DNA from 4 places in the Kitasatospora sp. NPDC093550 genome. Region 1 is predicted to be linked to each of the others. Evidence: riboswitches for the same ligand, from Rfam matches in the RefSeq annotation. Region 1 holds a riboswitch; each other region holds the start of a gene.

Evidence for each region. A riboswitch is a leader RNA that binds a small molecule or an ion and turns the genes downstream of it on or off. The one in region 1 is predicted to bind cyclic di-AMP.
Region 2: linked by a shared signal. The riboswitch ahead of ACIRD3_RS17860 (peptidoglycan DD-metalloendopeptidase family protein) and the one ahead of ACIRD3_RS31600 (NlpC/P60 family protein) in region 1 are both predicted to bind cyclic di-AMP.
Region 3: linked by a shared signal. The riboswitch ahead of ACIRD3_RS32925 (M23 family metallopeptidase) and the one ahead of ACIRD3_RS31600 (NlpC/P60 family protein) in region 1 are both predicted to bind cyclic di-AMP.
Region 4: linked by a shared signal. The riboswitch ahead of ACIRD3_RS02235 (hypothetical protein) and the one ahead of ACIRD3_RS31600 (NlpC/P60 family protein) in region 1 are both predicted to bind cyclic di-AMP.

Annotation. Positions count from the first base shown of each region.
Region 1 is NZ_JBIWJF010000026.1:34,136-41,078, reverse strand. It holds gene ACIRD3_RS31610 (NYN domain-containing protein) at 1-1,138, shown strand, start outside; gene ACIRD3_RS31605 (NlpC/P60 family protein) at 1,337-2,374, shown strand; cyclic di-AMP (ydaO/yuaA leader) riboswitch at 2,712-2,865, shown strand; gene ACIRD3_RS31600 (NlpC/P60 family protein) at 2,876-3,997, shown strand; gene ACIRD3_RS31595 (NlpC/P60 family protein) at 4,223-5,269, shown strand; gene ACIRD3_RS31590 (hypothetical protein) at 5,305-6,471, shown strand; gene ACIRD3_RS31585 (glycosyltransferase 87 family protein) at 6,567-6,943, opposite strand, start outside.
Region 2 is NZ_JBIWJF010000010.1:33,095-40,037, reverse strand. It holds gene ACIRD3_RS17865 (DUF2470 domain-containing protein) at 1-504, shown strand, start outside; gene ACIRD3_RS17860 (peptidoglycan DD-metalloendopeptidase family protein) at 973-1,923, opposite strand; cyclic di-AMP (ydaO/yuaA leader) riboswitch at 1,926-2,106, opposite strand; gene ACIRD3_RS17855 (MFS transporter) at 2,503-3,957, shown strand; gene purB (adenylosuccinate lyase) at 3,999-5,429, opposite strand; gene ACIRD3_RS17845 (MarR family winged helix-turn-helix transcriptional regulator) at 5,525-5,980, opposite strand; gene ACIRD3_RS17840 (DUF3037 domain-containing protein) at 6,083-6,499, opposite strand; gene ACIRD3_RS17835 (HipA family kinase) at 6,496-6,943, opposite strand, start outside.
Region 3 is NZ_JBIWJF010000029.1:24,768-31,710, reverse strand. It holds gene ACIRD3_RS32950 (roadblock/LC7 domain-containing protein) at 1-98, opposite strand, end outside; gene ACIRD3_RS32945 (sensor histidine kinase) at 149-1,363, opposite strand; gene ACIRD3_RS32940 (TetR/AcrR family transcriptional regulator) at 1,936-2,502, opposite strand; gene ACIRD3_RS32935 (alpha/beta fold hydrolase) at 2,543-3,370, opposite strand; gene ACIRD3_RS32930 (YiaA/YiaB family inner membrane protein) at 3,497-3,787, opposite strand; cyclic di-AMP (ydaO/yuaA leader) riboswitch at 3,985-4,143, shown strand; gene ACIRD3_RS32925 (M23 family metallopeptidase) at 4,156-5,004, shown strand; gene ACIRD3_RS32920 (hypothetical protein) at 5,116-5,991, opposite strand; gene ACIRD3_RS32915 (GNAT family N-acetyltransferase) at 6,034-6,609, shown strand; gene ACIRD3_RS32910 (sensor domain-containing protein) at 6,723-6,943, shown strand, end outside.
Region 4 is NZ_JBIWJF010000001.1:524,553-531,495, forward strand. It holds gene ACIRD3_RS02220 (alpha/beta hydrolase) at 126-1,268, shown strand; gene ACIRD3_RS02225 (phenolic acid decarboxylase) at 1,336-1,665, opposite strand; gene ACIRD3_RS02230 (hypothetical protein) at 1,719-1,955, opposite strand; cyclic di-AMP (ydaO/yuaA leader) riboswitch at 2,104-2,269, shown strand; gene ACIRD3_RS02235 (hypothetical protein) at 2,270-3,568, shown strand; gene ACIRD3_RS02240 (hypothetical protein) at 3,654-4,229, opposite strand; gene ACIRD3_RS02245 (IclR family transcriptional regulator) at 4,497-5,294, opposite strand; gene aceB (malate synthase A) at 5,495-6,943, shown strand, end outside.

The DNA.
Region 1 (6,943 bases):
GCTGGAGGCGGAGCCGGCCTTCCGGGTGCGGATAGCGGAGCGGCTGCGGCTGGGGCAGCCGGACCTGGTGCGGGCCCTGGAGTCCGGCAGTGTCCCGGGGGCCGCCGATCCGATGGACGTCGCGGCCGCCGCCTACCTGGTGCGCTCGGCGGGCTGGAGCCGGCTGGTCGCCGAGGCGGGCGAGGAGGCCGAGCGGGCCGGCGCCGAGGACGCGGCCGCGGAGGCGGCCCGGCTGGTGGAGAAGCTGCAGGCCGAACTGGCCGAGGTGCGGGCCGCCGCGCGGGCGGACCTGGAGCGGCAGCGCGCGGAGTTCGAGGGCGTCCGGCGGGAGGCCGAGTCGCTGCGCAAGAAGGTGCGTTCGCTGGAGAGCGACACCCGCCGGGCGCAGGCCGAGACGCGCCGGGTGGCCGGCGAGCTGGAGGCCGCGAAGGCCCAGGGCGCGGCCGAGCGCTCCGCGGCCGAGACCGAGGCGCGGCGGCTCCGGCACCGGGTCTCCGAGCTGGAGAACGCCGCCGAGCAGGGCCGCCGGTCGGCCCGCGAGGGGCGCAGCGTCGAGGACATGCGGCTGCGGCTGCTGCTGGACACCGTGCTGCAGTCGGCCCAGGGGCTGCAGCGGGAGCTGGCGCTGCCGGTGTCCCAGATCCGCCCGGCGGACCTGGTGGAGGCGGTGGTGCCGGGGGCGGCCTCGCCGCACGACGTGGCGCGGCGCGGGCTGGCCGAGGACGACCCGGCGCTGCTGGACCAGCTGCTGGCGATCCCGCAGGTGCACCTGGTGGTGGACGGCTACAACGTGACCAAGACCGGTTATCCGACGCTGCCGCTGGAGCAGCAGCGGATCCGGCTGCTGGGCGGGCTGGCGATGCTGGCCCAGCGCACACAGGCGGAGGTCACCTGTGTGTTCGACGGGCAGGACCTCGACGTGCCGGTGATCATGGCGCCGCCGCGCGGGGTGCGGGTGCGGTTCAGCCGGACCGGGGAGACCGCTGACGAGCTGATCCGCCGTCTGGTGCGGGCCGAGCCGCAGGGGCGTCCGGTGGTGGTGGTCTCCGCCGACCGGGAGGTCGCCGAGGGCGTGCGGAAGGCGGGCGCGCGCCCGGTGGCTTCGGTGCTGCTGCTCAACCGGCTGGCCCGGCCCTGAGCGTCTCCGGGCGGAATGACGCCTGGTCAGCACCAGGTGTGCGGTCGTGTGCGCTTCCGGTGAAGTCAGTGTGGGAAACAGAGTTCACGCCTTCGGGGGAGTGGCAAAACGGGTAGATCTTCACTAGGGTCTGGCGTCAAACCTATTTTCCGGAATCTCATCCAATCGGGTGAGTCCGATGGAAGAAGGAGCCGGTCCTTGGCCTCCCACCGCCGTCCCAAGCAGCCGAGCCGCGCGCGGATCTCCGTGCTCACCGCTGCCGCTGCGACCGCGGTCGCCCTCTCCGCCCAGGTGGCCGCGCACGCCGCGCCGCAGCCGAACAAAACGGACGTCAAGGCGCAGATCGACCAGCTCCAGGAGGAGCAGGAGCAGGCGGCGGAGAAGTACAACGGCGCCAAGGAGCGGGCCGACCAGCTGCGCAAGCAGGCCGACCAGCTGCAGGACCAGGTGGCCCGCGGCCAGGAGCAGATGGCTCAGCTGCAGAGCGGTCTGGCCGAGGTGGCGGGCGAGCAGTACCGGACCAACGGCATCGACCCGTCCGTCCAGCTGATGCTCTCCTCCGACCCGTCCGGCTACCTGGACAAGGCCTCCACCGTCCAGCAGGCCAGCACCACCCAGGCCGAGGCGCTCAAGGGCCTGCTGGACCAGCAGCGCCGGCTGGACCAGGAGAAGGCCGAGGCGGCCGCCGTGCTGGCCTCGCTGGACACCACCACCAAGGACCTCAACCAGGCCAAGGCGGACGTCAACACCAAGCTGAAGGCGGCCCAGGACCTGCTGAACTCGCTCAGCGCGGCCGAGCGCAACGCGCTGAAGGCCCAGCAGGCGCAGGACGACCGCGCCTCGCGCGGCAGCGACCGGGTCGACCTGAGCAGTCTGCCGCCGGCCAGCGGCTACGCGGCCGTGGCCGTGGCCAAGGCGATGAGCAAGCAGGGGTCGCCGTACGTGTGGGGTGCCACCGGGCCGACCACCTTCGACTGCTCGGGCCTGATGGTCTGGGCGTACGGCCAGGCCGGCGTCTCGCTGCCGCGCACCTCGCAGGAGCAGGGCCACTACGGCACCCGGGTGCCCTCGATGGACCAGGCCCTGCCCGGCGACCTGGTCATCTACGGCGGCGACATGCACCACGTCGGGATGTACATCGGCAACGGCATGGTGGTCCACGCGCCGCACACCGGTGACGTGGTGAAGGTGATGAAGGCCGACGCGATGCCCATCAACACGATCCGCCGGGTCTGACGCCCCGACACGCCGACGGGCCGCTGTCCGGGGCCTGTGATCCGCGCCACCCTCCGACGGGGGTGGCGTTCGGGTTTTCGAGCGTTTCGCGACCATTGGGTGAGACCTGATCAGCCTTGCGTGCGGCGGCGGTCACCATCGGTCATTTTCACAAAAGAACTTGGGTAATCTTCCGTCTTTTTTCTGACAAGGATTTGAACCGATCACGGTTCAGTTACTAGGGTCGTGCCCCGAACCACCGCACTGTCGATCACCCAGCAAGGGTGGCGGCGGTGGTTACCGCCGAGTTCGCGAGGCAGCGGGGCAGGTCGAAGCGACTGCCGACAGGGGAGCCCAGTGGTCGGGGGCGCTGCGGAGCGGAGCCGGGGAACCACGTTCCTCCGGGGTGAATCGGCGCCAGGTCGGCCGGTGGAACGGCCGTGAGGCGTCGTAGGGCATGCTTCCGGCCCGAACCCGTCAGCTCACCCGGTAGGCGGACGTAGGAAGAAGGAGTCCGCCTTCGTGGCGTCCCATCGTCGTCCCAAGCCCGCGAGTCGCGCCCGTGTCTCGATCCTGACCGGCGTCGCCGCGGCAGCCGTCGCCCTCTCCGCGCAGTCCGGCGCCCACGCCGACCCGCAGCCGACCAAGGACCAGGTCAAGGAGCAGGTCGACCAGCTCAACGAGCAGGCCGAGGTGGCGACCGAGCAGTACAACGCCGCCCAGGAGAAGCAGCAGGCGCTGGAGAAGCAGGTCGCCGGCCTGCAGGACCAGGTGGCCCGTCAGCAGGCCCAGGTGACCGACCTGCAGGGCGGCCTCGCCGAGATCGCCGGGGAGCAGTACCGCAACGGCGGGATATCCCCGACCGTCCAGCTGATGTTCTCGTCCAGCCCGGACAACTTCCTCAACCAGGCCGGTGCGCTGAACCAGGCCGGTGACACCCAGAAGAACCAGCTGAAGCAGCTCCAGGAGCAGCAGCGCAAGCTCGACCAGGACCGCACCGAGGCCCAGGGCAAGCTCGCCGAGCTGGAGTCCACCACCCAGCAGCTGAAGGCCTCCAAGGAGGAGGTCCAGAACAAGCTGAAGGCCGCCCAGGACCTGCTCAACACCCTGACCGAGCAGGAGCGCCAGGCGCTGCGCGCGGCCGAGGAGAAGGCCGCCGCCGACGCCAAGGCCCAGGCCGACGCCGTGAAGGCGCAGCAGCAGGCCGCCGACCGCGCCTCGCGCGACAACGGCCGCACCGACCTCTCCACGCCGACGTCCACGCCGGTCGCCAAGCCGCCGGCGCCGGGCAGCTCGCGCGGTGCCGCCGCGCTGTCCGCCGCCGCGTCCAAGATCGGCAGCCCGTACGTGTGGGGCGCCACCGGCCCGAGCTCCTTCGACTGCTCCGGCCTGATGGTCTGGGCGTTCAACCAGGTCGGCGTCTCGCTGCCGCGCACCTCGCAGGAGCAGGCCCACGCCGGCACCCGGATCGGCACCGACCTGTCCCAGGCCCAGCCCGGCGACCTGCTGATCTTCTATGGGGACGCCCACCACGTCGGCATCTACGCGGGCGGCGGCCAGGTGCTGCACGCACCCAAGCCGGGCGCGTCGGTCCGCTACGAGGCCGTCACCAACATGCCGCTGTCCGGCATCGTGCGGGTCTGACCCCCGCTCCGCGCCACCAGGCCCGGTCTTCCGTCACGGAAGGCCGGGCCTGCGGCTTTGTCGGCTGCTCGGGCTGATGTCCGATTACGGGTCAAATATTCGGGTCCGGAGGGGTTTGGACTCGCTTGCCCGGACTCGCTAACGTCTGCCACCGGACTCCCGCTGAGGACCGCCCGCAGTGGTGCGGCGGCGGGACCGCGCCGCAGGATTGGAGCCGCTGCCGCCATGCCCGTGCACCGCCGTTCCCAACTGCTCGCCCGTGCGCTGGTCCTGACGGCGGCCGCCACCACCGCGCTGGGCGTGGCGACCAGCGGCAGCGCCCAGGCCGCCCCCGGCAGCCCGGACCCGGCGGACCGCAAGGACGTCAAGGCGCAGGTCGAGCAGCTCTACGACGAGGCCGAGCAGGCGTCGGAGAAGTACAACGCGGCCCAGGAGGCCCAGCGGCGGCTCCAGGGCGAGACCACGATCCTGCAGGGCGAGATCGCCGTCGCCCAGGACCAGCTCAACGAGCTGCGCGGCGACCTGGCGACCGTGGCCGGGGCCGAGTACCGCGGCGGGGGGATGAACCAGACCGCCCAGCTGATGCTGTCCCCCGACCCGGAGGGCTACCTCGCCCGCGCCCGGACGATGGGCCAGGCCTCGGAGCGGCAGCAGGAGACGCTGCACGAGCTGGTCACCCGCCAGCGCCGGCTCGACCAGCGGCGCAGCGAGGCGACCGCCAAGCTCGCCGAGCTGGACGAGGCCCGCCGCTCGCTCGCCGACAGCAAGCAGCAGATCCAGCAGCGGCTGGCCGCGGCGCAGAAGCTGCTCAACGGCCTGGGCAGCGCCGAGCGGGCCCGGATGGCCGCCCAGGACGCCCGGGACGCCGAGCAGCGCGCCACCCGCGGCCTCGACCGGCTGGACCTCGGCACCACCCCGCCCGCCTCCGAGCGCGGGGCGGCCGCGCTGGCCGCCGCGGTCCGCATGATCGGCTCCCCGTACGTCTACGGCTCCACCGGGCCCCGTACGTTCGACTGCTCCGGTCTGATGTACTACAGCTGGCGGCAGGCCGGAGTGACCCTGCCGCGCACCTCGCAGGCCCAGGCGTACGCCGGCCAGCGGGTCAACCTCTCCGAAGCGCGACCGGGAGACCTGGTGATCTTCTACCGGGACATGCACCACGTCGGCATGTACGCCGGCGGCGGTGTGATCGTGCACGCCCCCTACCCGGGCGCCAAGGTGCGCTACGAGAGCGTCAACGCCATGCCGGTCTCGGGGGTGGTCCGGCTCTGAGCGCGTCGCCGTCCGGCACCGCCGGACCCGACCCCGTGCCCATACCCCGCCGCGGGCTGTCCCGGCGGGGTGCGCTGCTGCTCGCCGCCGGGGGGCTGGCCCAGCTGTCGCTGCCGCCGCTCGCCCCGGCGGCGGCACCGGCCCGACGGGAGGCCGACCGGCGGGCGGAGGTGGCGGCGGTGCTCGCGGAGCGGGCGCGCTCGCTGCCCGCCCGGTCGGGGCTGCCGGTGGCCTCGGCGGCGTACCGCAACCTGGTGCTCGCCGCGGGCGGCGGCCCGGACCGGCTGACCGCCGCGGCCGACCTGGCGGTGCGGATCGCCGGGTACGACGACGACCCCGTGGTGTACCCGCGCCGGATCGAGCTGGCCCGGGCCCAGGACGGCTGGCGGGTCGAGCGCGAGGAGAGCGCGAGCGGGCCGCCGGCGCTGTGGGACTTCGGGCCCGCGCGGTCGGAGGCGGGCGAGCGCTGCCTGGTGCTCGGCTCGGCCGACGGCCCCGACCCGGCCGGGCTGGTCGCGGTCGGGGACCGGGCGGTGCCCGCGGTCGAGGAGGTCTGGGGTGACGCCTGGGCCGGCCGGCTGCTGCTCGAACTGCCCGCCACCGAGGAGCAGTTCGCCCGGCTGCTGGAGGGCGACCCGGCCGACTGGGCGGGTATGGCGGCGGTCACCGTGGCGGCCCCCGGAGCGCCCCGGCACACCCCGGCGGACCGGGTGCTGGTCAACCCCGAGGCGTACGGGCGGCTCAGCGGCTTCGGTCGGCAGGTGGTCGTCACGCACGAGGCCACCCATGTCGCGACCAGGTCCGACACCCGGTCCTGGACGCCGCTGTGGCTCTCCGAGGGCGTCGCCGACTGGACCGCCTACCGCGACTCCGGCCGCGGCCCGCAGCAGATCGCCCCCGAGCTGGCCCGGGACGTGGCCGCCGGGCGGCTGCCCGCCGACCTGCCGGAGGACGGGGCCTTCGCCGCCGGTGCCACCGGCATCGCCCAGGCCTACGAGCAGTCCTGGCTGGCCTGCGAGCTGATCGCCCGCCGCTACGGCCCGCAGCGGCTGGTCGCCTTCTACCGGGCGGTCGGCGCGGCCGACGGGTCGGGCGAGGACCGCGAGCGCCGTACGGACCGGCTGCTGCGGGTGGAACTGGGCGTCGGTCTGGTCGAGTTCACCCGGCTGTGGCTGGCCGAGGTGGCGGCGCTGAAGGACTGACGCCCCCTGACGCCCCCGGAGGACCCGTGACGCCCCCTGACGCCCCAGGACCCCGGAGGACCCGTGACGCCCCCGGACGCCCCCGGGAGACCGGCTCAGCGCCGCTGCTCGGCCGGGGCGCCGGGGCGGTCGATGCCGTCCAGCAGGTCCTGCTCGTACGCGATGCCCGGACGCACCGGGTAGCCGGAGGCCGGCAGCGCGGCGGGCTCGCGGTCCAGCACCACGGTCGCCGGCAGCGGCGCCTCGCCGCGGGTGGAGCGCCAGAGCCGGAGGCAGGAGAGCACGGTGGCGGCCACCAGCAGCAGGTTGCGCGCCGCCAGGACGGCGATCGCGCCCGGGTCGCTGGCCAGGACCTGGGTGAACATGGTCGGGAACTCGACCAGCGTCAGCGGGCAGGCGAGCAGGATCAGCAGGGCCACCGGCCGCTGGCTGCTGCCGCGCACGGTCAGGCAGACCGCCGCGACGCCGACCA
Region 2 (6,943 bases), on a different contig from region 1:
GCCGTCGTCCTCGACGTCACCGACGTCTCCCCCGTCGCCGTCCGCGACCGCGTCCGCGCCCGCCTCACCCTGGCCGGCCGGCTGCGCTTGGCCCACCTCGCCGACGACGGCCTCAGCGTCCACCTGCACGTGGACGTCGCCCACGCCGTCCTCGCCACCCCGTACGGCACCGGCGCGGTCACCGCCGCCGAGCTCGCCCTCGCCGCCCCCGACCCGATGGCCCGCCACGAGGCCGCGATGCTCACCCACGTCGCCGACGAGCACCCCGACGCGCTCGACGCCCTCACCCGGCTGCTCGACCCGGCCCTGCTAGCCCGCAACCCCGACGTCCGCCCGCTCGCCCTGGACCGCCACGGCCTGGTGCTGCGCCTGGACCACCCGGACGGCCACCGCGACGTCCGCCTGGTCTTCCCCGAACCGGCCCGCGACACCGAGGACTTCGGCCGGCGGATGCACGAGCTGCTGTCCGCCGCCCGGTACGGCCTCCCGGCCCACCACAACTGAACCGCCCGGACCAACCGCGCCCCCTTCCCGCCCCCGCGGACGCACCGCTCGACCGCGTCCTCCAGTGCGATCCGACTCCCGCGGACCGCTCGCCGATCGCCACACCACCCCCGGACGGCCATCCGGCCCCCTCGTCTGCCCCGACGCTCCCGCCCGGACGGGCGCTGTCCCGCGACAGCAGCGGAGGCCGCGACCGCCCCGCGCAACGAGCCGACCATCCGACAACCGGCCACCGACCGAGCGAAGTTGACGCCCGCACCCGAAGGCCCCGAGGGCCCGGCACCCCGGAAACGGCAGCGGCCGGCCCGGCTCGCGAGGGAGGTTGGTCCCACGAGCCGGGCCGGCCTGGGCGTGTCCCGCGCCCATGTCCACTGTGCGGCGATCACCCGGTCGAGCGGTCACCCGACATGACCATCCCGGAGGATCGATTCGCTCCGCAGCAGCGGTGGTTCTGAAACCCCGGCAGGGTCAGAGCGCGACGCCGTGCGCGCGCAGGTAGGCGACCGGGTCGATGTCCGAGCCGTACTCCGAACCGGTGCGGATCTCGAAGTGCAGGTGCGGGCCGGTCACGTTGCCGGTGGCGCCGGAGAGGCCGATCTGCTGGCCGACGGTCACGGTCTGACCGATCGACACGCCGATCACGGAGAGGTGCGCGTACTCGGCGTAGTGGCCGTCGGCGAGCTTGATCTCGACCTCGTTGCCGTAGGCGCCGCCGTTGCCGGCCTTGACCACGACACCGTTGGCGACGGCGCGCAGCGGGGTGCCGGTGGAGGCGACGAAGTCCTGGCCGGTGTGGTGGCCGGAGGCCCACATCGAGCCGGCCACGCCGTAGGCGGTGCCGAGCTTCGGGTTGGCCAGCGGCGCGACGTAGCCGGAGGTCGCGGCGACCGGAGCGGCGGTCACGGCCGGGGCCGGAGCGGCGGTCTGAACCTGGGTCTGCACCGGGGCGGACGGCTTGGCGGCCTCGGTCTTGACCTGGACCTTCGCCTGCGGCTTGGGGGCGGGGGCCTGGGTGGCCGGAGCGGCCGGGGCGGCGGCGTGGCCGGTGAGCGCGAGCTGCTGACCCGGGAAGATCAGGTTCGGGTTGGCACCGACGACCGAGCGGTTCTGCTCGTACAGCGCGTGCCAGCCGCCCTCGACGTTCTTGGCGTCGGCGATCTTGGACAGGGTGTCGCCGCTGACGACGCGGTAGCTCTCGGCGGCCTTGGCCGCAGCGGCCGGCTTGGCCTCGGCGGCGGAGTCCGCGGCGGCGGCAGCGCTGGAGGCGGCGACCGGGGCGACCGGGGCGACCGGGGCGGTGTGGGCCTGGGCGCTCATCGCGGTGACGAGCGGAAGGGCGAAGGAAACGCCGGTGACGGCGGTGGCGATGCCGATGCGGGCGGCGCGGGGCAGGGCGATACGACGAGCCTGAGCAGGCATGGAAGTTTCCTCTCCGACGCCTGCGAGGTGAGCTGTCGGGTTCGGGCTGGAGTTGCCCGGCCGCATGCGCGGCTTCACCCCGAGCCGGCCCTGGACGCCCGCGCCTTGAGGCGCGAACTCCGGTCCGGCGACTTACCTGTGGGTCCCCCGCTCCTGCCGTACAGAGTTCAGTTCGAACCTCCGGGCAGCGGCAGGACTCGGCGTTCCACCCGGTGGATCCGTCCGGACTGGCCGGGCGGTCGCTGAACTAAAACCCATCCGTTCGGGTGAAGCAATGTCGATCTCTTGAATCGGCAACGACCCCCCGGCGGACGGTGACCCTCCGAATGGTCCGCTGCACGGTGTGTACACAATCCATTCACCCCGCGCCACTGATCCACGACCCTGCGCCGACGTCGGCGACACCGTGCGACCGTCCGGGCACGGACCGCTCAGCACCAACACGCCCTCCGGTGACCCTTGTCACGTGCGCCCCGCAGGACGCAGGATCGGGCCGTGGCCACCTCCGAAGCCGGCACCCTGCGCCTGGGCAGCGCGCAGGGTCGCTGGGTACTCCTGGCAACCGTGCTCGGCTCCAGCATGGCGATGCTCGACGGCACCGTGGTGAACGTCGCCCTGCCCCGGATCGGCGCCGACCTGGGCGCCTCCCTGGCGTCCCTGCAATGGACGCTGAACGCCTATCTGCTCACCCTGGCGGGCCTGATCCTGCTCGGCGGCGCGCTCGGCGACCGGTACGGGCGGCGCCGGGTCTTCCTGATCGGCGTGGTCTGGTTCGCCGTCGCCTCGGCCGCCTGCGCCGCCGCGCCGAACATCCAGGTGCTGATCGCCGCCCGCGCCGTCCAGGGCATCGGCGGGGCACTGCTCACCCCCGGCTCGCTCGCCATGCTCCAGGCGGTGTTCCACCCTGACGACCGCTCGGCCGCGGTCGGGCTGTGGTCCGGCCTCGGTGGGGTGTCGGCCGCGGTCGGCCCCTTCCTCGGCGGCTGGCTGGTGGACGGCCCCGGCTGGCGCTGGATCTTCCTGCTGAACCTGCCGCTCGCCGCGGCCGTGATCGCGGTCACCACCCGGTCCGTACCGGAGAGCCGGGACGAGAGCGCCACCGGCCGCTTCGACGTGCTCGGCGCGGCGCTCGCCGCCCTCGCCCTCGGCGCGATCACCTACGCGCTGACCGCGGCCGGCGAGGGCGTGTCCCCCGCGGTCTGGGTCAGCGGGGTGATCGGCGTGCTGCTCGGGGTCGCCTTCGTCACCGTCGAACGCCGGGCGCCCGAACCGATGCTGCCGCTCGGCCTGTTCTCCTCCCGGCTGTTCACCGCCGTGAACCTGGTCACCCTCTGCGTGTACGCGGCGTTCAGCGGCGTGTTCTTCCTGCTGGTGGTGCAGCTGCAGATCGTCGCCGGCTTCTCGCCGCTGGTCTCCGGCTTCGCGCTGGTGCCGATCACCATCCTGATGCTGCTGCTGTCGGCGCGGGCCGGACGCCTCGGCAAGCGGATCGGCCCGCGGATCCCGCTCACCGTGGGCCCGATGGTGTGCGCGGTCGGGGTGCTGCTGATGCTCCGCACCGGCCCGGGCTCCTCCTACTGGACGGACGTGCTGCCCGCCGTCACGGTGATGGGCTGCGGGATGACCCTGCTGGTCGCGCCGCTGACGGCCACCGTGCTGGCCGCCGTCGAGGTCCGGCACGCGGGCATCGCCAGCGGGGTCAACAACGCCGCCGCCCGCGCGGCCGGCCTGCTCGCGGTGGCGGCGCTCCCGGCGCTGGCCGGACTGAGCGGCGACGACTACCGGGTGCCGTCCGCCGTCGACTCCGCCTTCCACACCGCGATGCTGATCTGTGCGGGGCTGCTGGCGGGCGGGGGGCTGATCGCCTTCGCCACCGTCCGGGGCAACGTGCTGGCGCCCGAGGAGCAGCCGGTCGCCGAGCCGAACTGCGACTGGCCCTGCGGCACCACCACCCCGCCGTACGACCCGGGCCACGTCCAGACGCGCGAGGGCCCCGCCACCGGTTCGGCGGCGGGGCCCTCGCCCGACAACTGACGCGACGTCACCTCACGGACGCCGCAGGGGAGACCGACCTCTCAGAGGATGTCGCCCGGCGCGTACTTGGCGGCCTCCGGGTAGGCGGCCGCGACGGCCTCCACCTGGCGGACCACCTCGGCGACCTGGGCGCCGGCCGCACCGGTGAAGGAGAGCCGGTCGGCCAGCAGCGCGTCCAGGGCGGCCCGGTCCAGCGGGATCCGCTCGTCGGCGGCCAGGCGGTCCAGCAGCTCGTTCTCCCGGGCGCCCGCGCGCATCGCCAGCGCGGAGGCGACGGCGTGCTCCTTGATGACCTCGTGCCCGGTCTCCCGGCCGACGCCCGCGCGCACCGCGCCCATCAGCACCTTGGTGGTGGCGAGGAACGGCAGGTACCGGTCCAGCTCGGCCTCGACCACGGCGGGGAAGGCACCGAACTCGTCGAGGACGGTCAGGAAGGTCTCCAGCAGGCCGTCGAAGGCGAAGAAGGCGTCCGGCAGCGCGACCCGGCGCACCACCGAGCAGGAGACGTCGCCCTCGTTCCACTGGTCGCCGGCCAGCTCGCCGGTCATCGAGGCGTAGCCCCGCAGGATGACGGCCAGGCCGTTGACGCGCTCGCAGGAGCGGGTGTTCATCTTGTGCGGCATCGCGGAGGAGCCGACCTGGCCCTCCTTGAAGCCCTCCGTGACCAGCTCGTGGCCGGCCATCAGGCGGATGGTCTTGGCCAGGCTGGACGGCGCGGCGGCCAGCTGGACGAGGGCGGTGAGCACCTCGAAGTCCAGCGAGCGCGGGTAGACCTGGCCGACGCTGGTCAGCACGTGGTCGAAACCGAGGTGCCCGGCGACCCGGCGCTCCAGCTCGGCCAGCTTCTCGGTGTCGCCACCGAGCAGGTCCAGCATGTCCTGGGCGGTGCCGACCGGGCCCTTGATCCCGCGCAGCGGGTAGCGGGCGATCAGCTCCTCCAGGCGGCGGAAGGCGACCAGCAGCTCGTCGGCGATCGAGGCGAAGCGCTTGCCCAGGGTGGTGGCCTGCGCGGCCACGTTGTGCGAGCGGCCGGCCATGACCAGCTCGGAGTGCTGGGCGGCCAGCTTGGCCAGGCGGACCAGCACGGCCACCGTACGGTCGCGCACGTGCTCCAGCGACTGGCGGATCTGCAGCTGCTCGACGTTCTCGGTCAGATCCCGGGAGGTCATGCCCTTGTGGATCTGCTCGTGGCCGGCGAGCTCGCTGAACTCCTCGATCCGGGCCTTCACGTCGTGGCGGGTGACCCGCTCACGGGCGGCGATCGAGCCGAGGTCGACCTGGTCGATCACCCGCTCGTAGTCGGCGACGGCGTCCGCCGGAACCTCGACACCGAGGTCCTGCTGGGCCTTCAGGACGGCGAGCCACAGGTGGCGCTCGAGGACCACCTTGTGCTCGGGGGACCACAGCTGGGCCAGGGTCGCCGAGGCGTACCGGGAGGCCAGGACATTGGGGATCTGGGGCTTCGCGCTCACGCTTCGCAAGCCTAACAGCCGAGGTCACGCCGCCTGCAGCCGCCAACGCGCTACGCCCGTAGAGTCTTGGCGCTACTGCGCGCCGGCCGTGCGGGCTACTGCGCGCCGACCGTGCGGCCCGCCAGCACCGGCAGCACCTGCGTGCAGATCGAGTGCAGGGCGATCCGCTGCTCGTCGGTCATCGCCTCGAAGGCCTGGTGGGTGCGGCCCATCTCGCTGCGGATGCGGCTCAGGATCTCCCGGCCCTCGGCCGTGATCACCACGATCTTCACCCGGCGGTCACCGGCCGCCGCCTCCCGGTTGGCCAGGCCCAGCGACTCCAGCCGGTCCACGATCCCGGTGACGTTCGACGCGTCGCAGCCCAGCCGTCCGGCCAGCGCGCGCATCGGCACCGGCTCCTGCACCGCGCCCAGCGCCTTGGCCTGCGAGGAGGAGAGCCCGTGCCGGGCCGCGGCCGCCGCGAAGTCCTGGAAGTACGCGGCGCCGACGGCGGCCAACGCCTCCATCAGCTCGGCGTTGGTCGGTACGGTCGTCGTCGCTGTCGAACCCATGGGCTCAGGGTACGACCAGGTGCTTCAGCAACTCAAGCTTTGACCGGGGCAACCGTCCGCGAGCCGCCTCACGCCGCCGCTCCGGCCGCTTCCCCGTTCGACTCAGAGCACCAGCTGGTCGAACAGCCGCCGCAGCTCCGCGTCCGGGTCCGCGGTCAGCCCGGTGTGCACCGGCCCCGGCTGGACGATCGCACTCCGCGGCGCGGTCAGCCAGCGGAACCGCTGCCCGGGGCTGTCCCCCGCCGCCGGCCCGGCCTGCGGACCGCCCAGGCAGACCGCCTCGATCCCGTGCAGCGCCCGCCGCACCCCCTGCACGTCCACCACCGGGTCCAGCGCCAGCAGCCGCGCCTGGTCCAGGTGGGTGCGCGCCGCCAGCTGCGAACTCTGCCGGCAGTACAGCAGCACCCCGACGTTGACGCACTCCCCGCGCTCGACCCTCGGCACCGCGCGGATCACGGCGTACTCGTAGTCGTGCAGCTCGACCACGGCCGGCAGCGCGGACCTCGACGACTCGCTCATACGGGCACCTCCGGCAGCCAGTCACGCGGACCGGCCAGTCGCTCGGTCAGCTGGGCACGGTACGCGGCGCGCACCTCGTCCGGCGAGTCGAAGCCGAACTCGTCCGCCAGCCAGACCTCGGGGATCTCCGCCACGGCCGCCTCGACCGCCGCCTCCGCGAGGGGCGCGAGCGCCTTGTCGGCGGCGGCCAGGTCCGGCTGGGCGCGCAGCAGCGCGTGGTCGGAGGCGTCGTACGGGCGGCGCACCCAGGCGGCGGCACCCGGCCAGTTGTGGTGGAAGATCAGGCTCGCACCGTGGTCGATCAGCCGCAGCCCGCCGGTCGCCACCAGCAGGTTGGGGTTGCGCCAGGACCGGTCGACGTTGCCGATCAGCGCGTCGAACCAGAGCACCTGGCCGGCGAGTTCGGGATCCACCTCGAAGCAGAGCGGGTCGAAGTTGAGCGCC
Region 3 (6,943 bases), on a different contig from region 1:
ATCTCCAGGCCGTCGTTGGAGACGACGACGGCGTGCTGGACCTGGGGGACGGCGATGATGTCGGCGAGCAGCCAACCGAGATCGGGGGTGGTGGTCATGGGAGTCTCCGGAGCGCTGGGGAAGTCGGGGGAAGCAGAGCGGGAAACGGTCAGGGGGAGCCGGGCGGGGACTGGCCCCGGGCCCGGGCGGCCGATCGGCCGCTGGCGGTCCCGGCCTGGAACATCGCCATGAACGCCTGCGCGTCCCGGGCCGAGCGGTACGGCGGGTCGGCGGGCGGCGGGGGAGCGGCGTGCTGGGCCGGGCGTTCGGCGCGGTCGCGCCGGTGGCTCCGGCGGGGCAGCGGCGGCGGGGTGTCGCCGGTGCCGGGGGTCCGGCCGGGCGGTGGGGTCTCCACCAGGGGGTGACCGGCGGGAGAGGCCGGCCGGGGATCCGGGGTGAACGCGCGGTCGTCCGGCCCGAGACCGGGGACGGTGGGCGGCAGCGGCTCGGTGAGCAGCGCGTTCGGCAGCAGCACGACCACCCGCACCCCGCCGTACGGCGAGGGCGCGGAGCTGAGGGTCACCCGGAAGCCGTACTGCTCGGCGAGCCGGCCGACCGCGGCCAGGCCCAACTGCGGTACCTCGCCGAGCCGGGAGACCTCCAGGGTGCTGCCCCCGGCGAGCGCGGCGGCGGCCTTGGCGACGGCCTGCTCGGGCATGCCGACGCCGCCGTCGTCGATCTCGATGACGGCGCCGTTGTGCACCGGCATGAGGGTGACGAACACCTGGGTGCTGGGCGGGGAGTAGCGGGTCGCGTTGTCCAGCAGCTCGGCGATCGCGTGGATCAGTGCCTCGGCCGCGGCGCCGACCACCGCGGTCTCGATCCGGGTGCGGACGACGACCCGCTGGAACGGCAGGATGCGCGACTGGGCGCCGCGCACGACGTCCTCCAGGGTGACCGGTTCCGGCCAGTGCCGTCCGGCCCGCGCGCCGCACAGCACGGCCAGGGTCTGGGCCAGCCGGGCCTGTTGGGCGGCCGCGTGGTCGGCCTTGAGCAGGCCCTCCAGCAGGGCCGGGTCGTCGTGGGTGCGTTCCATCTCGTCCAGCAGCGCCTGCTGGTCGTGGGCCATCACCAGGATCCGGCGGGCGACGCTGAGGAAGGCCCGCTGGGTGGAGGCGGTGAGCTCCTGCTCCTGCTGGACGGCGGCCAGTTCGGCTCCGCGGCGGGAGAGTTCGGTGCTGAGCTGCTCCTGCAGCCGGTCGAGTTCGCGCTGCAGCCGGGCGGAGCGGCGGCGGTGGGTGACGGACACGGCGTGGTAGCGCGCGGCGGCCACGAGGGCGAGGACGGCGAGTACGCCGGTTGCCGTTACGGACCACTGAGTCATCGTCACGCGGCGAATTCTAGGGTGATGATCCTACGAAGGTGTGAACGGATCTCGCCAAGTGACCGGATCTCGTCAATATCGAGTCAATCCGGCCTCAATCCGGCCTCGTTCGCCCCCGACCACCCCGCCTGGCGGTGCCTCGGAACGGTGTCACCGGGCCACCCGCGCCACGGCGAAGTCACGCCTGATGGCCGATTCGCGCTCCGGGATGTGTGGGGTGTGTGTGCAAGGTGTTGCGGAAGTTGTGACATCCGGTGCAGGAGCAGCAGGGGCACGCCGTCCGGCCGGGACCGCCGCTCGGTCACGTCCAGGGTGAGCGGACCGGCCGGGCGCTCCAGCGCGGGCGCCGGCCCGATCAGCCCCGGCCCGGTCTGCCGGGTCCACGGCTCCAGCCCGCCGAGCGTCCGCTGCACCGACTCGTCGTAGTCCCCCTCGCGGTCCTCGACCAGACCGCCGGCGTACACCGGCCGGGGCATCCAGCCGTCCCGGCGGCAGTGCGGCATGCCCGACTTCTGGTGCACGTCTCTCGGTCGGAGGCCCTGACGGGCGGCTTCTCGTGTGCGGGGGGCTCCTCAGGCCGGCCAGGTGCGGAGGCCGGTGGTGAGGGTGGTGATGAGGCGGTCCTGCGTGGTGGTGAGGTCTTCGGCGAGTTGGAAGGCGCCGGCGGTGGTGAGGGAGGCGAATCCGTGGGCGAGGGAGCGGACGGTGCGGGCGGCGTGGATCGCCTCGGAGCCGTCGAGGCCGTACTCCCGCAGGACGGCGACGATCACGCCGACGAGCCGGGCGGCGGCCCGGGCCAGGTCGTCGTCGAGTTGCGGGGCCTGGGGGAGGGCGTTGTAGCGGTGCGGGTGCTCGACGGCGTACGCGTGGTAGGCGCGCAGGACGGCGGCGACGGCGCCGTCCCCGCTGCGGCCGACGGCGGCGTCCGCGAGGCGGTCGGCCAGTTCCTCGGTGACCCGGACGGCGATCAGCCGCCGGAGTTCGGCGAGCCCGCCGCTGACGTGCTTGTACAGCGAGGGGGTGGCGACGCCGGCCCGGGCGGCGACGGCGGCCAGGGTGAGGGCTTCGGCGCCCTGGTCGTCGATGAGGGCGAGGGCGTGGTCGACGACCTGGTCGGGGGTCAGTCCTACGCGGGGCATGGTCGGGTCTCCGTACGGAAGCGGGGCGGGGGCCGGTGGCTCAGGCGAGTTCGGCGAGGAAGGGCAGCAGGGCGTCCGCGGTGGCCTGCGGGTTGTCGGCCATCGGGTAGTGCCCGGATCCCTCGATCATCGCCTTCCGCGCGCCCAGGGCCGCGACCTGCCGGTCGGCGAGGAGTTCCGGCTTCGGGAAGTCGGGGTCCTTGCTGCCCATGACCACGAGCGCGGGGCACCGCACCGCGGTGGTCCAGCCGGTCGGCGCCGAGTCGCCGGTGACGTACCCGCGGGTGGCGGTCTTCCGGCCGGGGGTGCGCAGGGCGGCGACCAGTCCGTTGACGTAGTCGTCGAAGTCGGCGGGCTTGGCGCCGGGGAAGGCCATCCGGCGCAGGTAGAAGCCCCAGAAGGCGGGCCAGTGGACCAGTGCCGCGCCCATCAGGCCGAGGACGCCGCGCATCAGGGTGCCGGGCTGCGGGTTCTCGACGAAGGCGTCGATCAGGACGATCCCGGCGATCCGCTCGGGCGCGTCCCCGGCGGCCTTGACCACGGTCGCGCCGGTGTACGAGTTGCCGGCGAGGACGGCGCGCCGGATGCCGAGGTGGTCGAGCAGGGCGAGGACGTCGCCGGCGATGGCGGCCGGGCCGTAGTCGTCCCAGGCGATGGAGGAGTCGCCGAAGCCGCGCAGGTCCATGGTGATGACGCGGTGGCCGGCGGCGACGAGCAGCGGGCGCAGGTGCCGGTACGCGGCGCGGCTGTCGAGCATTCCGGGGAGCAGGACGACGGGGGTGCCGTCGCCCTGGCGGGTGTCGTCGAAGGCGATCCGCCCGCCGGGGACGGTCAGGTACTGGGTCTCCGGGGTGATGGTGGCGTTCATGGTGGGCCTCCTCGGTCCGCTGCTGCGGTGCATCGGCGGTGCTGCCGATAGCCATAAAGCTAAGGCTAATAGCCTTAGCCGTCAAGCCCTCGACCGACCGAGGAGAGGGGGGAGGGGGTCCGGGTCTCAGACCCCCTCGACCTTGAACGGGTCGTGCTCGCTGAGCAGCTTCTCCAGCCGGGCCTGGTCCACCCGGCTGACGATCTCGGCGGACTCGTTCCGGTCCCGGATCACCTTCGCCAGGGTGAACGCGGAGGTGACGGTGTAGAGGAGCCCGATCCCCAGGAACGCCCGGGTCCAGCCGCCGACCGGCAGGTAGGCGATCCCGACGGCGAGGGCGATGCCCGACAGGGCGAAGGAGAGGACGGCCTGGACGTAGTACGCGGCCGTGGTGCGGTTCTTCATCGGTGCGCTCATGGCGTCAGGATGCGGCCGCCGGGTCGGGCCGCACATGAGTAGGAGTACTCAGATGGGGTGCTCGTATGAGGGGGTCGTTCGTTGACGTCCGATCACCTGCTCCCCAGCGGTCCCGGACGGATGGCTTGGAATCAGGGCGTCCTAGGATTAACGTCTGATAACGCAGCGCGGTCGTCAACGCCGTACCCAGACGGCACCGTGCGCCGTCGCCTAATCCCGCCGGCCGGCCTCCGGGCAGGTCAGGGAGCCGGGGAACCACGTTCCTTGGGGTGAATCGGCGGGGCTCCGGCCCGGCCGTAGGAGACCTTCCTGCTCCGAACCCGTCAGCTAACCCGGTAGGCGCGAAGGAAGGAAAGGAGCGCGCCTCCGTGGCGTCGACGCACACCCCGGCACACCCGGCCGGCCCCGCAGCCGGTACCCAGCTCCTCGACCACCCCGGTCCGGACGGGCCCGAGTCCCCCGGTCCCGAGTCCTTCGGTCCCGAGGCCGAGACCAACCGCCACCGGATGCCGCGTCAGACGCGCGGAGCCTCCCCGCTGCTCGGCGTCACCGCCGTCGCCGCCACCCTGGGTGCCACCGGCTTCGCCTCGGCCACCCCGGCCGCCGCCCCCGCCGTCGAGGCCCCGGACGAGAGCCCGGTCGCCCTCTCCGCCGACCCCGGCCTGGCGCTCGCCGCCCGCATCCAGCAGCAGGCCGACAGCCAGCGCACCGCCGCCGAGGAGACCGCCCGCGTGCAGGCCGCGCAGGAGGCCGAGGCCAAGGCCGCCGCCAAGGAGGCCGAGGCCAAGCGGGCCGCCGCGGAGGCCGAGGCCAAGCGCGCCGCCGCGCTCACCCTCCCGGTGAAGGACTACCGGCTCTCCGCGCACTACGGCCAGAGCGCCCGCTACTGGGCCAACCTGCACACCGGCCTGGACTTCGCCGCCGACACCGGCACCCCGGTCTACGCGCTCGGCCAGGGCACCATCACCTCGGCCGGGTGGTCCGGCTCGTACGGCTACCGGATCGTCGAGACCCTGCCCGACGGCACCGAGATCTGGTACTGCCACCTCTCCTCGATCATCAAGGGCTCCGGCGGGGTCACCGCCGGCCAGCAGATCGGCAAGGTCGGCGCGACCGGCAACGTCACCGGCCCGCACCTGCACCTGGAGGTCCGCCCGGGCGGCGGCGCCCCGGTCGACCCGGAGCCCTGGCTCCAGCAGCGCGGCCTCACCCCGTAACGACGCCCGAGAGCCCCGGCCGCCCGGAAGCCCCCGGCGCCCGAGGCCCCCGGACACCGAGAAGCCCCCGGCCGCACGCGACCGGGGGCTTCTCGCGCCGTCGCGCCGCTCTCACTCCTCCGCGGGCAGCTGCGCCAGGTACGCGTCGATCTCCTCCGGGCCCGGCTCCGGCGCCAGCTCCGGGAACTCCTCCAGCAGCAGCCGCGGCAGCCCCGGCACCGTCCACTCCCCGAACAGGTCGAGCGCCGCGCCGGCCGCCGCCTCCTCGAACTGCCCGAAGTCCCCGGCCAGTTCGTCCGGCATAGGCCGCCCGAGCGCGGTCAGCTCGGCCAGGTTCCGGTAGCTGCGCCGCATCAGCCCCTGCTCCAGCAACCGCCGGGCGCCGTCCGTGGCCATGCCGACCGACAGCACCCGGCCGGGCCCCCAGCCCTGCTCGTCCGGCTCGTCCAGCCAGCCGGCCGGTGCCAGCGCCTCGAACGCGGCGAGCCGCTCCTCCTCCGCGAGCCCGCCGAAGCCGACCAGCCAGTCCCGCACCGCCTCGCCGTCCGCGACGTCCACCCCGTGCGCGTGCAGCAGCAGTGCGTACAGCCGGGGCCAGGTCACCAGGTCGGCGCGGCGCAACAGCCCGGCCGCGACCTCGCCCTGCCACTCGGCCTCCGCGTGCAGCCGCTCCTGGCGCTTGGCGTTGAGCCGCCGGGCGGCCCGCTGGTGGTCGACCAGCAGCCGGACGGCGTCGCCGTACGCGAGCGGGTCCGCCTCGGGCGCGGGTTGGACGTACAGGTGGAGCCGCTCGTAGAGCAGGTGCTCCACCGCGTTGGAGGTCAGTTCGGGCCAGCCGTCGTGCATCCTGCCCTCGCCCAGCTCCAGCAGCGCCAGCACCGTGCGCAGCGGCTCCTCGGCCACCGGCGCGCGGCCCTGCTCGGCCGCCCAGGCGAGCAGGTCGGCGGCCCTGGTGCGCGGGGCGAGCCGCAGGTCATCGTCGTTCATAGTCCGAACGGTAGCCGTCGGGGGCGGGTAGGGTCGGCAGCCATGGTCCCCGTACGACTCACCGGCCCCCGCCTGGCCATCCGCGAGTACCACCACACCGATGGCGACGTGGACGCGCTGCACGCGCTGTTCGGCGACCCGGAGGTGACCCGTCACCTGCCCTTCGCACCGCACGACCGCGAGACCTGCGCCGACCAGATCGAGCTCTACCTGGAGGAGGCGATGGCCGAGGAACGGGACACCTACCGGCTCGCCGTCACCAGGCTCGCCGACGCGCCGGACCCACAGGACGCGACCCCGATCGGGCAGGCCTCGCTCACCCTCGACGGGCACCGCTCCGCCGACCTCGGCTGCGTCCTCGGCCGCGAGTCCTGGGGACGCGGCTACGCGGGCGAGATCACCGGCCTGCTCTGCGACTTCGCCTTCCGCACCCTGGAGCTGCCCCGGGTGGAGGCCAGGGTCGCGGTGGACAACACGGCCTCGGCCACGGTCCTCGCCGGCCTCGGGTTCCGGCTGGAGGGACGGGAGCCGCAGGACGGCTCCGAGGGCGGAGCCGGCTCCGCCGGGTACCGCTACGCGCTGCGCCTCGACCAGTGGCCGGGCCCGGCCGGGGGTTAACCCCACCCCCGATCCGCCAGGCCTCCGGATGCCCCCGCCACCCTCCCCACGAGCAGACTGGACGTCGTCGGGGAACACGAACGAGCGTCAGAACGAGGGGCCGGGGCCGGGACATGAGCAGCAGCCGAAGCACGCGGGACCACGAGTGGGACGTCCTGGGCGGTCACGGCGATGACCCGCACCCGGCCCGGGCCCACCGGACCGAGTACCCGCCGGCCTTCTGGCAGGCACCGTTCTCCGCGCACTACTACCGCGAGGTCGGCTACGCGCTCACCGCCCTGCCGGTGGCGATCGCCGGTTTCGCCGCCGCGATCACCCTGTTCTGCTTCGGCCT
Region 4 (6,943 bases), on a different contig from region 1:
GCCCGTCAGCCTTCTCCCAGGCGGCGCTAGGGTTGATCCTCGTGCCCCGGCGGGGAACCGGGGTGACCTCCTCGGATGTCCCCAGCGGAGGGGACCGGAGTTCGAGGCGTGGGAGCAAGTAGGACATGGGTCTGACGAGCCACAAGGTGCTGGCGCTGACCGTATTGATCGCCGTCGTGGTGATGGGGGGAACGGTCTGGCTCTGGCCAAGGCTGGCCAGGAAGACCTGGCAGGCGGTGCTCGGCCGGATCGGCGCCCTGCTCGCCACCCAGCTCACGGTCCTCGCGGCGCTCGGCCTGGTGGCGAACAACTACTTCGCCTTCTACAGCAGTTGGGACGACCTGCTGGGTACCGGTGACACCGGCCCGGTGGTGATCCACAACAAGGCGGACGCCTCCGGGCGCCTGCTGGTGGAGACCGTCGGCCACGCAGCGGTCAAGGGCGGCGGCGCGATGGGCCGTGAGCCCAGCCAGTCCGGCGAGATCCGCAAGGTCCGGATCGACGGTGCGGTCAGCCGCCTGTCGACCGAGGGCTACGTCTACCTGCCCCCGCAGTACTTCCAGCCGGAGTACGCGCGGAAGCAGTTCCCGGCCGTGATCGTCAGCACCGGGTTCCCGGGTATCGCCGAGAACCTGATCACCCGGTTCAACTACCCGGGCGCGGCGCTCAAGCTGCTGCAGGAGGGCCGGATGCAGCCGACCGTCATGGTGCTGATGCGCCCGTCGCCCGCGCTGCCGCAGGACACCGAGTGCGAGGACATCCCGAACGGTCCGCAGTCCGACACGTACTTCACCAAGGACGTGCCCTCGGCGATCCAGGCCAGCTTCCGGGTCTCGTCCGACCCGCAGGCCTGGGCGTTCATGGGCAACTCCACCGGCGGCTACTGCGCGCTCAAGCTGGCCATGCGCCACCCCGACGTCTTCCCGACCGCCGTCGCCCTGTCCGCCTACTACGACGCCGCCGACGACCCGACCACCGGTGACCTGTTCGGCGGCAGCAAGCAGCGCCGCGACGAGGCCAACCTGATGTGGCGGCTGAAGAACCTGCCGGCGCCCAAGGTGTCCGTGCTGCTGGCCGGCACCAAGAAGGGCGACGGCGACTACCGCCGGGAGACCGAGGCCTTCGTGGACGCCGCGCAGAGCCCGATGAAGGTCTCGTACAGCATGCTGGAGAACGGCGGCCACAATTTCGAGACCTGGAGCGCGCTGCTGCCCTCCTCGCTGGAGTGGCTGTCCCAGCACCTCAAGGTGCCCGACCAGACCGTCTGACGGACGGGCGCGCCAGACGACCGAACCCCCGGGGCCGCGGGCCCCGGGGGTTCGGTCGTCACCTGGCTCAGGCCACCCGCTCCAGCGTCCCTGTGTGCAGCTGACCGACCCGGCCGCCCTCGCCCTCGAAGGTCCAGAAGGCCCGGATCGTGAGCTTGTTGAGGTCCATCACATGGCTGACGGTGATCCCGCTCTGCTCCGTCCAGCTGATGAAGTAGATCTCCGGCGCGACCTCGGCGACGTGCAGCCGCACGTCCTCCCACTGGCCCGCGGACTCGCCGAGGCCCTCCCAGCGCAACCGCGTGCCGTCGGCCGAGTAGGTGTTGCGGAAGGCCGCGCCGTTGTCGGCCCGGAAGACGTAGGTGCGGCCGGCGAAGGCGGGCAGGGGCGCGGTCATGGTGGGGCGGCTCCTCGTTTCGGGATCGGTGCTCTTGTGCACTGCGGAAGATGTCAGGCCTCAAATTTATCCGACCGGGCGCACCCGGTCCGGATCTTTGCCGCAGGACGGATCACCGCGCCGCCGGGCACGATGCCCGGCTGTTCGCCCGGCTCCACGCCCGGCTGTTCGCCCGGCTCCACGCCCGGCTGTTCGCCCGGCTCCACGCCCGGCTCCACGCCCGGCTCCACGCCCAGCACCGCATGTCGCGTCACGCCGGCCGTGCCCGGAGTGATCAACTCAGCCGCCACGCAGCGTCGTTGATCGACACCGCTGTGAGCTGCGCGACAACCACCCCGGAGGAGTTGTCCGTTCACGCACGGCCTGCCTAGCCTGCAACGGCGTCCGCCTCTCGCGGACCCCGCCGCCGGGACGCCTAGTCCCGTCCACCCGCCGGCGGGTCACCGAGCACCACAGCGGACGGGAGCGGGGGAACCAAGGTCGGCGCCCGACCCGTGCGCACGCGCGCGCGGGCCGAGGCTAGGGGTGAAGCCGCTCCACAGGCGGCCGGGCAACTGCAGCCCGAACCCGACAGCTAACCTCGCAGGCGTCGCAGAGGTGACCCATGCCCCAGCCTGCCGCTGCCCGGCGCCGCGCGCCGCGCCACGCCCGCCCCACCCACCGCGGCCGCAACGCCGCCTTCGCCGCCACCGGGGCGCTCGCCATCAGCGGCGCCGGACTGCTCGGACTGCCGTCCGTCACCGGTGCCCAGGCCGCCACCGCGCCGACCGTCACCCAGGACCGCCTCGCCCCGGCCACCATGGTCGCGGGGAAGGCCACCACCGCCTCGCTCGCCCTGCACTCCTCGGCCTGCTTCACCGCGAAGACCGTGGGCGTGGGCGTGCGCGACGCGCGCGGCACCAACCTGGACTTCCCCGGCAACGCCTCCAACGTGCAGATCTGCCCGAGCGGGGTCAACTTCACCAGCGCCGCGCGCACCCTGCCCGCCGGCACCTACACCCAGTTCGGCTTCTGGCAGGACCTCGGCGGCGCCTGGCACAACCTGCCCTCGCAGCAGCTGGTGGTCTCGTCCACCGCCACCCCCGCGCCCACCCCGACCCCCGCGCCGACCTCCACCCCCACCCCGACCTCCACCCCCACCCCGACCTCCACCCCCACCGCGAGCCCGAGCGCCACGGCGAGCCCGAGCGCCACGCCGGCGCCGTCCTCCCCGGTCGCCGGTAAGTCGCTGACCTGGTCCGACGAGTTCAACGGCGCGATCTCCTGGGGCCAGCGCTGGGTCGGCGACAAGAGCACCGCGTACAAGTACGGGAACCACAACCCGGACGACAACAAGCTCGACTGGCTGAACAAGAACAACGTCAGCGTCGCGGGCGGGGTCGCCACCTTCACCGCCACGTCCGGCGGACCGGCCCTGGAGAACGGCAAGCAGTCCTGGAACACCGGCTTCCTGACCACCGAGGGCTCCAGCGAGGGCTTCCAGGTCAAGACCGGCGACTACGCCGAGACCCGGGTCAAGCTGCCCGCCGGCACCGGTGCCTGGCCGGCTCTGTGGACCTGGAAGAACGGCAACGGGGAGATCGACTCCTTCGAGTACCACCCCGACAACCCGAACCTGCTGGAGCTGACCAACCACGTCAACCCCGGCAACCCGAAGTACTACACCGACGCGAGCGCCATCGCGAAGGACCAGTGGGTGACCATCGGCACCTACTACGGCGCGACCTCGGTGGACTGGTACGTCAACGGCGTCAAGGTCTTCTCGGACGGCAAGGGCGTGGGCGCCAACTGGTCGGCGTACCTGATCCTCAACCTCTCGGTGTGCGCGGGCCAGTACCACCCGGCGCCGCAGGGGACCGCCCCGATCACCATGGCGGCCGACTACGTCCGCGTCTACCGGTGACGGGTAGCCCGTAGGACCGTCCCACCGGTCGCCGGAAGCCGGCAGCCGCTCACCGGCGGCCGGTGACCGGTGGGACGGACGTGGTTCAGGAATCCTGGACCGGCTCGACCACTTTGAGGTCGAACGGCGCGCGGTCGTTGTCCGCGTTCCGGTCGTCCGCGCTGCGCACCGCCACCCAGCCCTGGTACGTCCCCGGCGCCAGGTCGGAGCTCACGTCGACCGGGACGAGGGCGGTCGCGCTGCGCCCGCTCCGCAGCCCGGCCCCGAAGACGCAGCGCACCCGGTGGCCGTTCTGGAACACCTCGCAGTCCTTGGGGAAGTACGGGCCGTGCGGCGTCACGCCCTCCGGCAGGGTGACCACGACCGTGAACGGGGAGGCGGTGGTGTCCGGGCCGAGGTTGTCGACGAAGGCGTGGATGGTCGTGGTGCCGCCGGGCGGTGCCGGGTCCGGATCGAGCTGGACCACCTCCAGGTCGGAGTCGGACGGCTTGGCCGCGAGGGCCGGCAGGGTGGACGCCTCGGGCGCACCCGGCGCACCCGGCGCACCCGGCGCACCCGGCGCCACGACGTCCACCGCCGGACGGGGCTCCGGCCGGCGCAGCGCCCAGGACGGGCCGGTGGCGAGCATCGCCACCGCGCAGCCCGCCGTCACGGCCGCCACCAGCCCGGCCCCGCCGAATCCCCTGGTCCTCGCGCGACCCGGTCCCTGCGCGCCACCCCGTACATCCCGGTGTCTCATCCCGGTCACCCTGCTCTCGTGCTCCCGGCGGCCCGCGCCGTCGCGCGCCGCGTCCGCACCAAGATGACCGAGGCGTCGCCGTGACCGGGGAGTAACCGAGTCGCGCCGCCCGCCGTCCGCCCGAACGGAGGACGGCCGGTCTCCCGCCCGTCCGCAGGCAGGTTGACGTGGCATCGGCTCACGGGCGGGTCAGGGCGCGAGGACCTGCCCCAGTCGCGCGGCGATCTGGTGCATCACGGGGACGAGCGAGGCGGCCCCGGCCTGCTCCTCCAGCGCCCGGATGCGGGCCTCCGGTCCGGAGACCGAGAGCGCGGTGGGCGTCGGCGCGCCCGGGACGGCGAGCGCGATGCAGCGGACGCCGATCTCCTGCTCCTGGTCGTCGACCACGTAGCCGCGCTCGCGCGCCTCGGCGAGCTGGTGCATCAGCTCCTGCGGATCGGTGACGGTGTACTCGGTGTGCGCGGGCAGCGGGTTGGGGCCGAGGACGGCGCGCGCCTCCTCCTCGGGGAGCTGGGCGAGCAGGGCCTTGCCGACGCCGGTGCAGTGCGGCTGCACCCGCCGTCCGACCTCGGTGAACATCCGCATCGAGCGCCGGGACTGCACCTGCCCGACGTAGACCACCTCGCCGCCCTCCAGGACGGCCAGGTTGGCGGTCTCGCCGGTGGCCTCCATGAGTTCGGCCAGGTAGGGGCGGGCCCAGCTGCCGAGCAGGCGGCCGGCGGTCTCGCCGAGGCGGATCAGCCGGGGGCCGAGGGTGTAGCGGCGCGCGGTGTCCTGGCGGACATAGCCCTGTTGGACGAGGGTACGAACCAGGCGGTGGATGGTCGGCATCGGGAGGCCGGAACTGGTGGAGAGCTCGCTGAGCGTGGCCACGCCGCCGGAGTCGGCCAGCGCCTCCAGGAGCTGGAAGGCGCGTTCGACGGACTGCACGCCGCCGCTCGCGCGGTCGGGGCCTGTCGTCGATGCTGTGTCGGGGGTCGCAACCACCGGCGTTCCCTTCGCTGTCGGGGAGGAGTAGAGTCCCGGCGACCTCTTCAACAAACCGTTGAAATTCTGTATCGCGGAAACTAGTCTCCACCTTACAGAATCGAACCCGCCGACAGGCGGGTAACGATCGAGGAAGTTCCCGAGGGGGTTCCCACCGGAGCCCCCTTCGCCAGGCTCAACCGCTTAGGAGTGTCCTGCTCATGGCTGCAGATCAAGGACCTGTCGGCGCCTCCCCCGCCGCTCCGGTCGTCACTGTCGCCGGTCCTCGCGTCCACCGGGCGGAGGAGGTGCTCACTCCGGAGGCGGTCGCCTTCGTCGTCGGCCTCCACCGCGCCTTCGAGGGCCGCCGGCAGGAACTCCTGGCCAGGCGGAGGACCCGCCGCGCCGAGATCGCGGCGGCCGGCACGCTGGACTTCCTCCCGGAGACCGCCGACGTCCGGGCCGGCGACTGGAAGGTCGCCGAGGCGCCCCGCGCCCTCCAGGACCGCCGGGTCGAGATCACCGGCCCGACCGACCGCAAGATGGTCATCAACGCCCTCAACTCCGGGGCCAAGGTCTGGCTCGCCGACTTCGAGGACGCCACCTCCCCGACCTGGGAGAACGTGGTCAGCGGCCAGGTCAACCTGATCGACGCCTTCGAGGGCCGGATCGACTTCACCACCCCGGCCGGCAAGGCGTACACCCTCAAGCCCGCCGCCGAACTCGCCACCGTCGTGGTCCGCCCGCGCGGCTGGCACCTGGACGAGAACCACCTGCTGGTCGACGGCACCCCGGTGGCCGGTGCGTTCCTCGACTTCGGCCTGTACTTCTTCCACAACGCCGCCCGGCTGCTCGCCAAGGGTGCCGAGGACCCCAACTCCGGGCCGTACTTCTACCTCCCGAAGACCGAGAGCCACCTGGAAGCCCGGCTCTGGAACGACGTGTTCACCCACGCCCAGGCGGCGCTCGGCATCCCGCACGGCACCATCCGCGCCACCGTCCTGATCGAGACCATCACCGCCGCCTTCGAGATGGACGAGATCCTCTACGAGCTGCGCGAGCACGCGGCCGGCCTCAACGCCGGGCGCTGGGACTACCTGTTCTCCATCGTCAAGAACTTCCGGGACGCCGGCGAGCACTACATCCTGCCGGACCGCAACAGCGTCACCATGGCCTCGCCCTTCATGGCCGCCTACACCCGCCTGCTGGTGCAGACCTGCCACAAGCGCGGCGCCCACGCGATCGGCGGCATGGCCGCGTTCATCCCCAGCCGCAAGGACCCCGAGGTCAACGCGGCCGCCCTGGAGAAGGTGAAGGCCGACAAGGACCGCGAGGCCGGCAACGGCTTCGACGGCTCCTGGGTCGCCCACCCGGACCTGGTGCCGGTCGCCCGGGCCTCCTTCGACGCGGTGCTCGGCGAGCGGCCCCACCAGAAGGACAACCCCGGCCCGTCCGAGCCGGTCACCGCCGCCCAGCTGCTCGACATCGCCGGCGCGGGCGGCACCTGCACCCGCGCGGGGCTGCACAACGCCGTCCAGGTCGGCATCCGCTACATCGAGGCGTGGCTGCGCGGGCTGGGCGCGGTCGGCATCTTCAACATGATGGAGGACGCCGCCACCGCCGAGATCTCCCGCTCGCAGATCTGGCAGTGGATCCACAACGGCGTCGTG